2 linked regions of the Filimonas effusa genome follow. Each later gene encodes a partner of the first gene's protein in a complex. Links are inferred from orthologs where the notes say so. Each region holds a gene or a part of one and is shown in the gene's direction. Other genes may lie near its edges.

Region 1 (7,819 bases):
AACTCGGTATCAACTTCATAGATACCGCCGATAGCTACGGCCCCAACATCTCCGAAGAGCTGATCGCAGAGGCCCTCTATCCTTATCCCGAAGACCTCGTGATAGCCACCAAAGGCGGCCTCCTCCGTACAGGACCCGATCAATGGCCTGTTAATGCACATCCCGATCACCTCAAAGAAGCATTGCACGGCAGCCTCGAACGATTGAAACTCGACTGCATTCAACTATACCAGTTGCATCGTATCGATCCCAATGTCCCTTTCGAACAAACGCTTGAATTCTTGCAAAGAGCCCAGGAAGACGGACTCATCGAACATATCGGATTGTCGGAAGTAAGTGTGGCTGATATCGAAAAGGCACGCACCTTCGTCGATATTGTCTCTGTTCAAAACATGTATAGCTTCAGTAACCGTAAATGGGAAGCAGAGCTGCAATATTGTAAGGAAAACGGCATCGCATTTATTCCATGGTATCCATTGGATGGTGGCAGCGCCGAATCGCTGAAAGCCCTCGAAGCCTTTGCCGCCAATAAAGGCATAAGCCTCCAGCAATTAGCGCTTAGCTGGCTATTGCATTATGCTCCCAACATCCTGCTTATACCCGGCACTTCCAAAGTAAAACACCTCGAAGAAAACTTCGCGGCTCAAACCATCCGCCTCACCGCCGATGAAATGATAGCGCTCGATGAAATAGCAAAAAAATAAGTCAACCTGTCATGTCTGCGAAACACTAATGAAATTAGCAGAGTATAGGATGAGTATACGATCAGTATAGGATAAGTGCACAAAGAGCCTGCTCAAAAAGCAGACATATTGTCTCTGTTACTAAAATCTTTATCAGTAGAAACAACGAAGCCGGAGATAATTTCCCCGGCTTCGTTGTCATATCACATCTGTAACATAATTCTACCATCTGCCATCCACTCTCTCCACCCCATTCAATCCCTCGTCCACAACCAACACGCCCGGCTGTCTCCCCTTTTCAAAACTGCCATACCTGTCCTGCAACTGCAGCGCCTGCGCCCCGTTAAAAGTGGCCCATCGCAATAACTCCGCTAAGGTTAGATCAGGAAAATGAGTTTGTAAAGTCTTTAATTCGGCAAGAATACTCAACTGGCGATTGCTGGCCAGGCTGTCAGTACCAACCGTAATAGTGCATCCCATTTCTCTCAGCAGCCCAACAGGAGGCACCTGGTTTTCAATATAAAGATTCGCATTAACACACAAGGTCCAGAACAGTTGCTGGTGATGTAATTGCGCCTGCTGTAATGCCAGGCTAATATCTTCAGTAGTACTGCAGGTGTTATGAACCAGCAGCACCTGTGCCGGTCGGTCAAGCAGCGGCAGCCAGTGACGAAGTGAACGGCAGCCGGGGGCCTGGTAAAACGAAATATCAGCTCCCAGCATACTATACAACTGCCGGAAGGCAGAGTCGCCGGTAACAAAAAAAGCATCCTCTTCCGGGGTTTCCTGGTTGTGTACCGATGTTATTTTGCCAGCGCTATGTTCATTGATAAGCGAAAACAAAGCCGGGGAAACCGAATACGGCGCATGAGCCGTAATGGAGCCGTTTAAGCCGGCAGAGTTGAAAGCTTCCAGGTTTTGTACCGCCTGCGCCATCCGCGCACCAGCGCCAGCAGGAATAAAACCGCTGACTTCCATAAAGTTATGATATGTGAGCCTGCCCTTTTCCTTCTGTTGTATGGTATGAGTAGTATTACAGATATCGCCAACCGCCACAACCCCGCCGCGGTACATTTCGTCCTCTCCGGCAACGATGGCCTCCGCTATCTGCTCCGGGGCAAAACTGCGCTGCTGCATAACGCCGGTCACAAAATTCACTAGCCCGGTAGATTCCGGAAGCAGCGCCTTCATATGACTCAATTCCAGGTGGCAATGGCAATTCACGAACCCCGGGCTAACAATGCCATTCACCTTCCGGATATCATCACCCGCATCTTTTTCGGCAATAATTGCTGCTACTTTTCCCTGCTCATCCGTAATCAGTACCTGCTCAGGCCCCAGCATTTCCCGGCCGTCGAAGAGCCCGCTACCCTGAATTTTTAAGTATGCCATAAAGCCAAAGTTACAGGAGATGCCGGATGCCACTGAAAACTCTTAATTTTGCCGCCGCTCCGGGCCAATCTGCCGGAGATAGAAAATCATACACAATGTTAGATCAACTAGACGGCATTAAGGCCCGTTTTGAACAGATAGGGATAGCACTTACCAACCCAGAGATCATTAATAATCAACGGGAGTTCGGTAAAATGAGCAAGGAATACAGGGATTTGGAGAAAATTGTGAAGCCCTATGAAGAATATCGTAAGGTGATGGCCGATTATACCTTCAGCAAGGACGCCCTCAATGGCAGCGACGAAGAAATGCGTGAGCTGGCCAAAATGGAACTGCCCGAACTCGAAGAGAAAAAAGAAGCGCTGGAAAAAGAATTGACCAAACTGCTGATCCCCAAAGATCCGCAGGACGATAAAAACGCAGTACTGGAAATCCGCGCCGGTACCGGTGGCGACGAGGCTTCCCTGTTCGCAGGCGACCTGCTGAACATGTACCTCCGCTATTGCGCTAAAAAAGGCTGGAAAGCAGCTATCGTCAGCGAAAGCGAAGGCACCGTGGGTGGTTACAAAGAGGTGATGGTAGAAGTAACCGGCGAAGACGTTTACGGAACCCTCAAATTCGAAAGTGGCGTTCACCGTGTACAAAGGGTTCCCAACACCGAAACACAAGGCCGCGTTCATACCTCCGCAGCTACCGTGGCAGTAATGCCCGAAGCGGAAGAAGTGGATTTCGAACTCAACCCTTCCGACGTGAAAATGGAAACCTCACGAAGCGGTGGCGCCGGTGGTCAGAACGTTAACAAGGTGGAAACCAAAGTAATGTTGACACACATCCCAACAGGTACCGTGGTTATCTGTCAAACAGAACGTACACAGCTCGGTAACCGCGAAAAAGCGATGACCATGCTCCGTACACGTTTATACGAAGAACAGGTGCGCAAACAGGAAGAAGAGATCTCCCGCCAGCGTAAAACGCTTGTGAGCACAGGCGACAGAAGCGCGAAGATCCGTACCTATAACTGGCCGCAGGGACGCGTTACAGATCACAGAATTGGCTTAACTTCCTACAATCTCGACGCTGTTGTCAACGGCGAAATAGAGGAATTTATCGAAGCATTGCAAATGGCAGAAAATACTGCTAAAATGACTAAACAAGACTAAGCATGGAACAACTGTTGCAACAGATTGAGGTATTAAAGCAGGAAATAACCGCTTTCGAAGCAGACGGTAACGACGCCGCCGAATCTTTCCGCATCAAATATCTCGGCACAAAAGGCATCATCAAAGGCCTTATGGGCGAGATGAAAAATATTCCCAACGACCAGAAAAAGAACTTCGGACAGGTGATGAACGACCTGAAACAACACGCCGAAGACAAATGGGAAGCCCTCAAAGGCAGCGATAACGCCGCCGCCGACACTTCGCTCGCTTACGACTGGACCCTCCCGGGTTCCACTGTAGACGTTGGAAGCCGTCACCCCATCAGCATCGTCCGCAATCAGATAGTATCCATCTTCAAACGCCTGGGCTTTGCAGTAGCTGAAGGCCCCGAAATGGAAGACGACTGGCACAACTTCACCGCATTGAACATGCCTGAAAACCACACCGCCAGGGACATGCAGGATACCTTTTACATTCTTCAGAACCCCGATTGGGTCCTGCGTACACACACATCGAGTGTGCAGGCCCGTGTAATGGAGAAACAAAAGCCGCCGATCCGCATCATATGCCCCGGCCGTGTATATCGCAACGAAACCATCAGCGCCCGTGCGCATTGCTTCTTCCACCAGGTAGAAGGTCTATATATCGATGAACACGTAAGCTTTGCCGATCTGAAACAAACCCTTTACTTCTTCGTTCAGGAGATGTTTGGCAAAGACGTTAAAATCCGTTTCCGCCCATCTTATTTCCCATTCACCGAGCCCAGTGCCGAAATGGATATCAGTTGTACGGTATGTGGTGGCAAAGGCTGCTCATTATGTAAACACACCGGCTGGGTTGAGATCCTCGGTTGTGGTATGGTGCATCCCAAAATGCTCGATAACTTCGGTATCGACTCTAACAAGTACACCGGCTTTGCATTCGGCATGGGCATGGAGCGTATCTGCCAGCTCAAATACCGCGTCAACGACCTCCGCCTCTATTCTCAAAACGATGTCCGCTTCCTCCACCAGTTCACCGGTGAAGTCTAGCATACATATAACATGATAAACAGCAAGCCCGGAACGTTGTTCTGGGCTTTTTTGTTGCACTGATTGGGAGTACGGCTTTCAGGAGTTTCCTTCTTAATTTCTTGTGATAAGACTACGCTGCTTGCCGTAACTTTATAGACGAAGCTACAGGCTTCTGTTTTTTATTTGCTCTCGTGGAATTTTAGAGTAGAAAAATTAGTGAAACCAGGGAGAGAAGAACTGAACCCATACCTTAAATTAATTAAACTATTGCGATATAGATGTTTGCGGCAAATTGGAAACTGCAACGAACACGTAATCTGGAGTATAACCATAGTATAAAAAGAAAAAAGGCAATGCCAGTTTCCCGGCAAAGCCTCCAATACAAATATACCAATATATTTTGCATTACTCATACTAGCTTGTTTAAAAACATCCCAAAATAAGCGCTCAATTTTTAGGCTATTGAAAATGAGTTGATTGCAAACTCGAACTTCCCTAAATGGCAGTCATTATTTCCTAAAGATCCCCCAACTGCGGCCTTAAAATAATCTCCTCTACACAAGCCTGCGGCGATAAAAACGCCGCCGTATAAATCATCGAAGCAATATCCCCCGCCTCCATCAATCGCTTCGGATCAACACCCGACCCCGCCCACGAATCAGTATAAGCCGCTCCAGGGTACACCGTCGTCACCTTGATATTATAAGGCTTCATCTCCTCCCGCAGGTTCTGCGAAAACCCCGCCAGCGCAAACTTGCTGATGCTGTAAGCCCCTCCATTCGCATAAGCCTGCAGCGAGGCAATAGAACACATGTTGAAAATATGCCCGCGCCGCGCTTCCATCATAGCAGGCAGCAATGCCCGCGTCAGATCATACGCGCTGAATAAATTGGCCGCCATCAGTTGCTCCAATACGCCTTCCGGCTCATTATGTACACTGCCCGGGATAAACTGCCCCGCATTATTTACCAGTATATCCACCGTAACTTCCTGTTGCTTTATCCATTCAGCAAAAGCCGTAACCTCTTCCTGTACACTTAAGTCGGCGGCGAAATGCTGCACATTGGTACGCGGAAAACGCGCCTGCAGGTCCATCGCAAATGCCTTTAGCGTCTCCTCATTCCGTGCACAAAGAAAAATGCCATGCCCTTGTTTATCTTCTCCAAACTTCTCAGCAATCGCTTTGCCCAGCCCCTTCGATCCTCCGGTAATAACAATATTCATAACATAGGTATTTACAAGCTCAATTTTAATAGTCTTACCTTTGCAATACTATACCAGACATCAGATTTCGCCAAATAAGACATTTTCATGCGCTATCGACACTTGTTCTTCGACCTCGATCATACGCTTTGGGATTTTGAAACCAATGCTAAGGAAACCCTGATGGAACTGCATGGCATCAATAACTTATCAGAAAAAGGCATTATCGATACCGAGCTTTTCTTTGAACGTTATAGCTTCCATAATAAACGCCTCTGGGAACGGTATGAAAAAGGATTCATGAAACAGGAAGACCTGCGCTGGAAAAGAATGTGGTTTACACTCCTCGATTTTAAAATAGGAGACGATATTTTGTCCAAAGCCATGTCCGCCCAGTTCCTGGAACGGCTGCCCTTCAAAAAAAGACTCTTCCCCTACACTGTAGAGATCCTCGATTACCTTATCAATAAAGGATATCAGTTGCATCTCGTAACCAATGGTTTCGATGCCGTACAGCACAACAAGCTGAAGAGCAGTAATCTTCAGCATTACTTCGGAAAAGTGATCACCTCCGAAGTCAGCAACAGTCTTAAACCCAAAAAGGAAATATTCGACTACGCGCTGCAGGTAACAGGCGCGTTAAAAGCAGAAAGCATCATGCTCGGCGACAACCTCGAAGCCGACATCCGCGGCGGCAACGACGCAGGCCTCGATACAGTTTTCGTAAATCACCTGAAAATCGAAGCCCACGTTCCCTCAACCTATACCATCCACCATCTTAAAGAACTCGAAGACATCTTCTGATATGTCTATCTCCTTTAACACAACAGTAGCCCTGCGAATAGGTTATATTGTGTTTGCGATATTGGCTTATCTCATCCCCTGTCAGCTTTTCCCGGTTAGTTATCAGGTTGCTGATATAGAAAATGAAAAAGTAGCTTTCAAAGGAGACGAAGAAATAGGCACTTGGGATGAATACTATACAATGGTGTACACAGACTCAGACGAAAGTTTCAGGATCCCCAACAGGTATCTCAAAGAAGAATTCAACATTGGGGATACATTTGTTGTTGCCAGGAACCTGGTGCTGAAACCTGCGCTAGTTAATAAACGCCACAGTACATATGTATACCCCGTTGCGAACCACGATAAAATAGAAGCGTTTGTTCTTTTCTTCACAGCCCCTGCGCTGCTTACATTGGCTATTTGGAGACGAAAGCATTACGCCCGCGATTCGTCGGCAATACTCATATTATGTACTATACTGGTTATCATAGTCCTGGCATATTACATAATATAGACTACCCCTTTGCTGAAAGAAAATCAAATGCTCCTTTCCTTAAATGAATCCCATACTCCATCCATGCTTTAAGGCAGGCCAGGAAATTAGTCCACCCTTCAGTATTACTGATTACCCACTTTAAACCCACGTCATCGATAGGAGCATCCTTTTCCGTGATAGCTATTATCGTAGAGTTATTGCTGGCTTCGGTCAATGTCATTTCAACGAGCATCTCCCTGGTCCCGTTATCCCAGTGAAACGAGATATATTTATCCTGCTCTATATTACCCACGCGTACAGGAAATGAATCCGGAAATTCAGGGAAAGTCCACTCCACAGTTTTACCTGCATCTAAACGGCCAGACCCTTTGCTGATAAAATACTGGCTCATCTTATCCGGATCTGTAATAGCATCAAAAACTTCGGCTGCCGGTTTTTGTACCTGGATTTTGGCTTTTGCAACAAGTATCTGATCCATATGATAATTCTTTTGATTGATATAATAACCCTATCATGTATAAATCAGCGCCATAAATATGCCATCACGAAATACGCATGGCGCTTTGCAACAACTACAATACTTTACTATTTGCAGAAAGCATAGCGCTATATCGGTCGCGGTAAGCATAAGCCAGCACAAGATGACCCACCAATAAAAGTATTGCCACCAATAATCCGTCAGGCAATACAAATGCGTGATACAGAACAATGTTTAGCGTTACCGGAAATAAAACCACGTTAGCCAGCGGAACAAACCTGCCAACCAGGAAAGCAATGGCGCATACCAGCTCAGTGATCTTTATAAGCGGAAACAGGTAGCGCGATACCATAAGCCCGTCCATAAAAGTTTTTACATCACCGCTTAATGCGGGCATAGGAACAAGTTTGAATAATACAACTACAGAAGAAAAAAGGAACATCAGTCCCATAAGTATCCTGATGATAATGACAGCAATTCTCATAACTATTACAGTTTAAAATGTTGTAATAAGGGCTGCTAAAAGCCGCCCGGGTATTTAATGTTTATTCGGATAACCAAATGTACATCTAATATAAAGCCCCCAAAAGGGGGATTTAAGACAAAAA
Region 2 (6,176 bases), on another replicon or contig:
GGCAACGCTTGATATGTTCACGAACCTGGTGGCGTGGTCGTCGACACAAATGCAGGGTGCGCGGGCGCGGTTAACGAAGGTTGACCTGAGGTCTTGTATCAATAATGTGCTGCAAATACAGCAGCGGTTTCTTACGGGGAAGCAGATCAGGATACATGTGGAGCTGGTTGCGGAGCCGGCTGTGAAAGCTGATGTTGACATGATGGAGCTTGTGATCAGGAACATTGTGCAAAATGCTATCAAGTTTTCTCCTGTGGGTGGTGAGATCTGGATCACGAACCGGATCACGCGGGGGCGTTATGTGCTTATGATACGTGACAAAGGAGTAGGGATCAATGCTGCGCGGCTGAAGCACTTGTTTACTTTGAGCATTGATTCAAGTTATGGGACGGGCAATGAGAAGGGGAGTGGTTTGGGTTTACATTTGTGCAAAGAATTTATGAAGCTGCAGGGCGGGCAGATATGGGCTTCGTCGGTAGAGCATATGGGCAGCACCTTTTATATATCCATTCCTGTTTATACGGATGCGGGGTAACAGCGTTGTGCTGGCGGCATTGCTGCCGCCAGCATTCATAGGTTGCAACGCCCCTGTCTACTATCATTACCTTTCAACGCTGTGCGGTGGTGTTTTTCTCCAGGTGCTAAATTCTTTTCCAAAAATACTAATTTATTTAGTATTTGTCCTTAAATTTATTCCCTGAAATGAAAGTTTATGGAAACAGGATGCTTAACAACCGGAATGTTTAATGTGCCATCGGCTGAGACATTTGAGTATCTGCTGGTGGTACAGCCTGATGCGAGTGTTCGTACGCAGGTGATGGAGGAGCGCTATTTTTTTAACGGGCTTTACCGTCAGGGGGTTGCGGACAGTATGCCTCCTGATATAGCTGTAGCCAGTTTTACGGCGAAGGAAGCTATGGAGGATATCCTGATCCGCTGGCTAAGGCGGATGATTGCGCAGCAGCCTGGTTTTACGGTAACGCTGAATAACTATGGTGCTATACCGCCACAGGCGTTGTATTTGCGTGTGCAGGACCAGGAGCCTTTTTTAAAGCTTGCGGCGGGACTTCAGCCAGTATGTGATTTTTTGAAGGATAACCAATGTCCACCTTTATTACGCTATAGTAAAGCGTTTATACCGCTTGCTTCGAAGTTGCCTCCGGCTGTATTTGAGAAGGCGACGCCCGATTATGCCAGGCGAAGTTTTCATGCGTCGTTTGAGGTGCAGCAGCTGGCGCTTATACGCAAGAGTGCGGATGGCACCTGCAGGAAGATACAGGCTTTTGGGCTGAGGTCTTCTGTAAGCGATCAATATGCGGCCTGAATGGCTGAATGACCTGTGTGACCAATAAATGAACCTGTATGACAACAAATAGCCCGGTAGCCGGTTATCCTGAAGCCGAATATCTCCTGGTAATTCAGCCGCATGCTGACCTGTATGATAAGATCATGGCGTGTAAGAATGAATTTGCTGAAAAGTATAATGCTGCTGCAGCAGCATTTGGCAAGCCTCATATTACTTTACTGCGATTTAAGCAGGTACTTATGGCGGAGGAGAAGATCACGCGTCATATTGGTGCTATTGCTAGTGCATGCCCGCCGATGAAGATCGAACTTAACGATTTCGGCAGTTTTCCTTCGCATACTATTTATATCAATATTATTGGAAAGCAGGCTATCAGGTATATGGTACGGGAACTGAAATTGGTTCAAAGGCTGGTGAAGGGCAGTGAAAAGCCTCATTTTATTACCGAGCCGCATCTTACCGTAGCGCGCAGGCTACAGCCGCAGCAATATGAGCAGGCGTGGAAGGAATACCAGCATCTATCTTTTTCGGGTCTATTTATTGCGGAGCATTTGCTGCTGCTGAAGAGGGCGCCGGGTATGCGATCGTACCAGCAGGTGGCAAGTTTTCCGCTTCTGAACAAATCTACTGCGGCTACGCAGGGGGCATTATTTCTTTGAGCTGTTTCTAAAAAGCTACCTATCTCCTGAAAAACATTTTTTCCTGACATACAGTCTTCCCCAAAGCATTCATTCAAAAGCGTATTTCATTTGAAAGGGTACTTCTTCGTAATGGTATTTCGTTCGGAGGGGGCATGTTATGCAGCATACTGTACGACTGGCGGTAAGCAATGCGAACATATTTCATTTGAAAGAGCGCGTCATTTTATCAGAAAAACACCATTTAACGGGAAGGAGAGCTTTCCATAATAACGGCGCTATGAATACTAAAGAGCAGCATCCTAATGCCCGGCCGAGACCTGTGCCGGGGAATAATGAACAATACCATTCGGGGAGGGGCGCCCAGATAAATACGCCCAACCGTTTTCTTTCGCATGAGCGAGTCAGGGAATTTGTAGAGGGGATTGACGACTGGACGGAAGATAATCCTGCCACTGTTTTTCTCGAGGAGCAGGCTAAAAGTCTTGTCAACAAGGTGGACAGCCCTGATGTGGGGATGTATTACAGTATGAATCCTTACCAGGGTTGTGAGCATGGTTGTATTTATTGTTATGCGCGGAATTCGTTCGAGTATTACGGGTATAGTGCGGGGCTTGATTTTGAGCAAAAGATCATTGTGAAGAAGAATGCGCCGGCGTTGCTGCGGAAGTTCCTGATGCATCCCAAGTGGGAGCCGCTGCCTATTTCGCTGAGTGGCAATACGGATTGTTACCAGCCTGCGGAGCGTAAGTTTCGTCTTACGCGGCAGTTGCTGGAGGTGTGTCTTCAATTTAATCAGCCGGTGGGGATCATCACTAAGAACGCCGGTATACTGCGGGATAAGGATCTGTTGCAGGAGATGGCTCGGAAGCGGCTGGTGAGTGTGCTGATTTCGGTGACCTCTTTCAATGAGGATCTACGGCGGGTGATGGAGCCTCGTACGGCTACGGGGGCGCAGCGTTTGAGAGTGATCAGCGAGCTTAGTGCGGCGGGAGTGCATACCGGCGTAATGCTGGGGCCTATGATACCGGGGCTTAACGAGCATGAGATGCAGGCTATCATGAAGTCGGCGAGTGAGTCGGGCGCGCGTTTCAGCGCTTATACCTTTATCAGGCTCAATGGTGCTATTAAATTATTATTTCATGACTGGCTTTTCAAGAATTTTCCTGACAGGGCAGATAAGGTATGGCATCTTATTGAGTCGGGGCATGGCGGCCAGGTGAATGACAGTCGTTTTGGGCTTCGGATGCGGGGTGAGGGGCCTATAGCTGACCTGGTGCGTCAACAGTATAAAACGTATAGAAAATTGTATCATCTGGATGATGAGCGATGGGAGCTTGACGGCACTTTGTTCCGTCGTCCGGGGGAACAAACAAGGTTGTTTTAGTTGTTAACGGCGCCCGGGCTTATATTTGCAGTCTGTTCAAAGCAACAATAATGACAATATCTTATAATTGGCTTAGCTCTTACCTGCCTTCCAGTGAAGCAAACCTGGACCAGGATAAGTTGTCTAAAATATTAACGAGTATAGGGCTGGAAGTGGAGAGCCTTGAGAAATACGAGCGTATTAAAGGCGGGTTGCAGGGTTTGGTGATTGGTGAGGTGCTGGCGTGTGAAAAACACCCTGGTGCTGATAAGCTGAAGGTGACAAAAGTGAATACCGGTGGCGCCGAGCCATTGCAAATAGTATGTGGCGCTCCCAATGTAGCTGCGGGTCAGAAGGTTGTAGTAGCCACTGTTGGCGCTACCATTTATCCCAGCAGTGGTGAGCCTATGACTATGAAGCTGGCTAAAATACGCGGCGTAGAAAGTTTTGGTATGATATGCGCTGAAGATGAAATTGGCATGGGGCAAAGTCATGCTGGTATTCTCGTACTGCCTGATAGTGCGGTGCCGGGAACTTCGGCGGCAGCTTATTTCAAACCTTATTCAGACTGGGTGTATGAGATTGGGCTTACTCCGAACAGGATGGATGCGATGAGTCATTTTGGTGTTGCAAAGGATGTGTGCGCTTATCTCACCCATCATTTCAAGAAGGAGCTGCGGGCTATCAATCCTCTGAATGTTAGCTTCAAGCCTGATGCTACGGAGGTTCCGGTTCAGGTGACTGTTGAGAATGAAGAGGCTTGTCAGCGTTATGCCGGTGTTACCATCAAGGGTGTTACTGTGCAGGAATCTCCTGAATGGCTGAAGGATAAGCTGTTGTCGATAGGGCTTCGTCCTATTAATAATATTGTTGATATTACCAACTATATACTGCATGGAACCGGTCAGCCGTTACATGCTTTTGACCTGGATAAGATAAGGGGGGGCAAGGTTATTATCAAGAATATGCCTGAGGGTACTCCTTTTGTTACGCTTGATGAGAAAGAAAGGAAGCTGCACCCGGATGACCTGGTCATTGCCGATGCGGAAGGGCCTATGTGTATTGCGGGTGTATTTGGGGGTTTGCATAGCGGCGTAACGGCGGGCACTACCAATATATTCCTGGAGAGCGCGTGGTTTAACCCGCAGCGAATCCGTAAAACTTCGTTTCGTCACGGCTTGCGTACCGATGCGGCTACCCGTTTTGAGAAAGGGGTGGATATTTCGAGCTGTGTGCAGGTGTTGAAACGTGCTGCTCTGCTGATAAGAGAAGTGGCGGGCGGTTCTATTGTTTCGGATGTTATTGATTGTTACCCGGCTCCTAAACCTAAGGCTGAGGTGGCGCTGAAATATCATTACCTGAAGAAGCTAAGCGGTAAAAACTATCATCCTGATGCGGTGAAACGCATTCTTACCAGTCTTGGTTTTGAAATTATCAAAGAGGGTATGGATGAGCTTTGGGTGGCTGTTCCTTACAGTAAACCTGATATTTCGCTGCCTGCTGATGTGGTAGAAGAGATTGTGCGTATTGACGGGCTTGATAATATTGAAATACCTACTTCCATCACAATAGCTCCTTCAGTTGAGACGTTAAGCTTCAAGGAAGGGCTGAAGGAGAAGATTGCGGGCTACCTTGTGGGCAAAGGGTTTAATGAGATTATGACCAACTCTATTACCAACAGCGCTTATTTTTCGGAAGCAACGCTGGAGACGGCGGTTAGGATGATCAATAACCTAAGCGCCGAGCTTGATGTCATGCGTCCTTCCATGCTTGAAACCGGTTTGGAGGCGCTTGCTTATAATATCAACCGCAGGAATCAGAATCTCCGGTTCTTTGAGTTTGGCAAGACCTATTCTACCAGTGGTCCGGGTCATTATCATGAAGAAGAGCATCTTTGTCTTTATATCACTGGTTTGCGGAATGAGCAAAGCTGGCAGGAGAAAGCCCATGCTGCTGATTTTTTTCTTGCCAAGGGTATTGCCGAGGCATTGCCTGAATTAGCGGGTGTGAAAGGTGTGCAGTGGGTGAAAAGGGAGCAGGAGCATCATCCGCTGGAGCTGGAATTGCAACAGGGCAAGACTGTTTTAGGAAGGCTGACCGTGGTAAGCAAAAGTTTATTGCAGCGTTTTGATCTGAAACAGGATGTTTATTTTATAGATCTCAATATTGCCCAGCTGGTGCAGCAGGGGCAGGCGAAAAAGATCACTTACCGTGAAATATCGAAATTTCCGGCTGTGCAGCGTGATCTTGCGATTGTTGTGAAAAAGAACACGACGTATGATGCTGTTGAGACGCTGATACGTAAAACCAAATTATCGAAGTTGCAGCAGGTAAGACTGTTCGATATATTCGAAAGCGATAAACTTGGTGCAGACAAGAAATCAATGGCCATCAATTTTACTTTCCTGGATGAAGAAAAAACGCTCACCGATAAGGAAACGGATGGTATGATGAATAAACTGATCCATGCTTTTGAACAGGAGCTGCAGGCTGAAATCAGGAAATAATACCATGTGATGCTGAACCTGGATACGCAAATACAAAATTTACAGGAAAAACTCCAGTTGCTGCTGAAGTCATACCAGGCGCTGCAGAAAGAAAATATGCAGTTAAAAAGGGACCTGGCATTACATCAGGCGGCACTGGAGAACAAAAACTTCAGGCTCAACCAGTTGGAGCAACAGGTTGACGTTTTGCAGGTGAATGCGAAAACGCAGACTGCCGAAGAGCGGAAGGCCCTGGAGCAACGGGTTGACCAATATTTGAAGGAGATTGATAAATGCCTGGCGCTGCTTAACGCCTGATCGTGGTGATCTATTAATTGTATTAACATGCTTGAAGACCTGATACCGGTAAATATTGTGAT

Evidence for each region. The genes of interacting proteins can lie anywhere in the genome.
Region 2: the proteins of ESB13_RS21495 (region 1) and pheT are in contact, whole or in part, in a crystal structure (PDB 6P24), measured with the Escherichia coli proteins. The link is inferred for Filimonas effusa from one-to-one orthologs.

The regions. Positions count from the first base shown.
Region 1 is NZ_SDHZ01000005.1:18,709-26,527, reverse strand. Bases 2,418-5,251 are described here. They hold ESB13_RS21495 (phenylalanine--tRNA ligase subunit alpha), read left to right. Parts: upstream 2,418-3,237; coding sequence 3,238-4,266; downstream 4,267-5,251. Other genes in these bases: ESB13_RS21490 (SDR family NAD(P)-dependent oxidoreductase), read right to left, coding at 4,765-5,251; prfA (peptide chain release factor 1), read left to right, coding at 2,418-3,235. Outside these bases: ESB13_RS21510 (aldo/keto reductase), read left to right, coding at 1-704; ESB13_RS21505 (amidohydrolase family protein), read right to left, coding at 906-2,075; more of prfA, read left to right, coding at 2,171-2,417; more of ESB13_RS21490, read right to left, coding at 5,252-5,472; ESB13_RS21485 (YjjG family noncanonical pyrimidine nucleotidase), read left to right, coding at 5,560-6,255; ESB13_RS21480 (hypothetical protein), read left to right, coding at 6,257-6,751; ESB13_RS21475 (SRPBCC domain-containing protein), read right to left, coding at 6,753-7,211; ESB13_RS21470 (DoxX family membrane protein), read right to left, coding at 7,306-7,695.
Region 2 is NZ_SDHZ01000002.1:931,229-937,404, reverse strand. The notes cover bases 3,080-6,099. They hold pheT (phenylalanine--tRNA ligase subunit beta), read left to right. Parts: upstream 3,080-3,381; coding sequence 3,382-5,817; downstream 5,818-6,099. Other genes in these bases: ESB13_RS15025 (hypothetical protein), read left to right, coding at 5,824-6,099; ESB13_RS15035 (PA0069 family radical SAM protein), read left to right, coding at 3,080-3,331. In the rest of the region: ESB13_RS15050 (sensor histidine kinase), read left to right, coding at 1-535; ESB13_RS15045 (2'-5' RNA ligase family protein), read left to right, coding at 713-1,324; ESB13_RS15040 (2'-5' RNA ligase family protein), read left to right, coding at 1,363-1,965; more of ESB13_RS15035, read left to right, coding at 2,225-3,079; more of ESB13_RS15025, read left to right, coding at 6,100-6,114; ESB13_RS15020 (cell division protein ZapA), read left to right, coding at 6,142-6,176.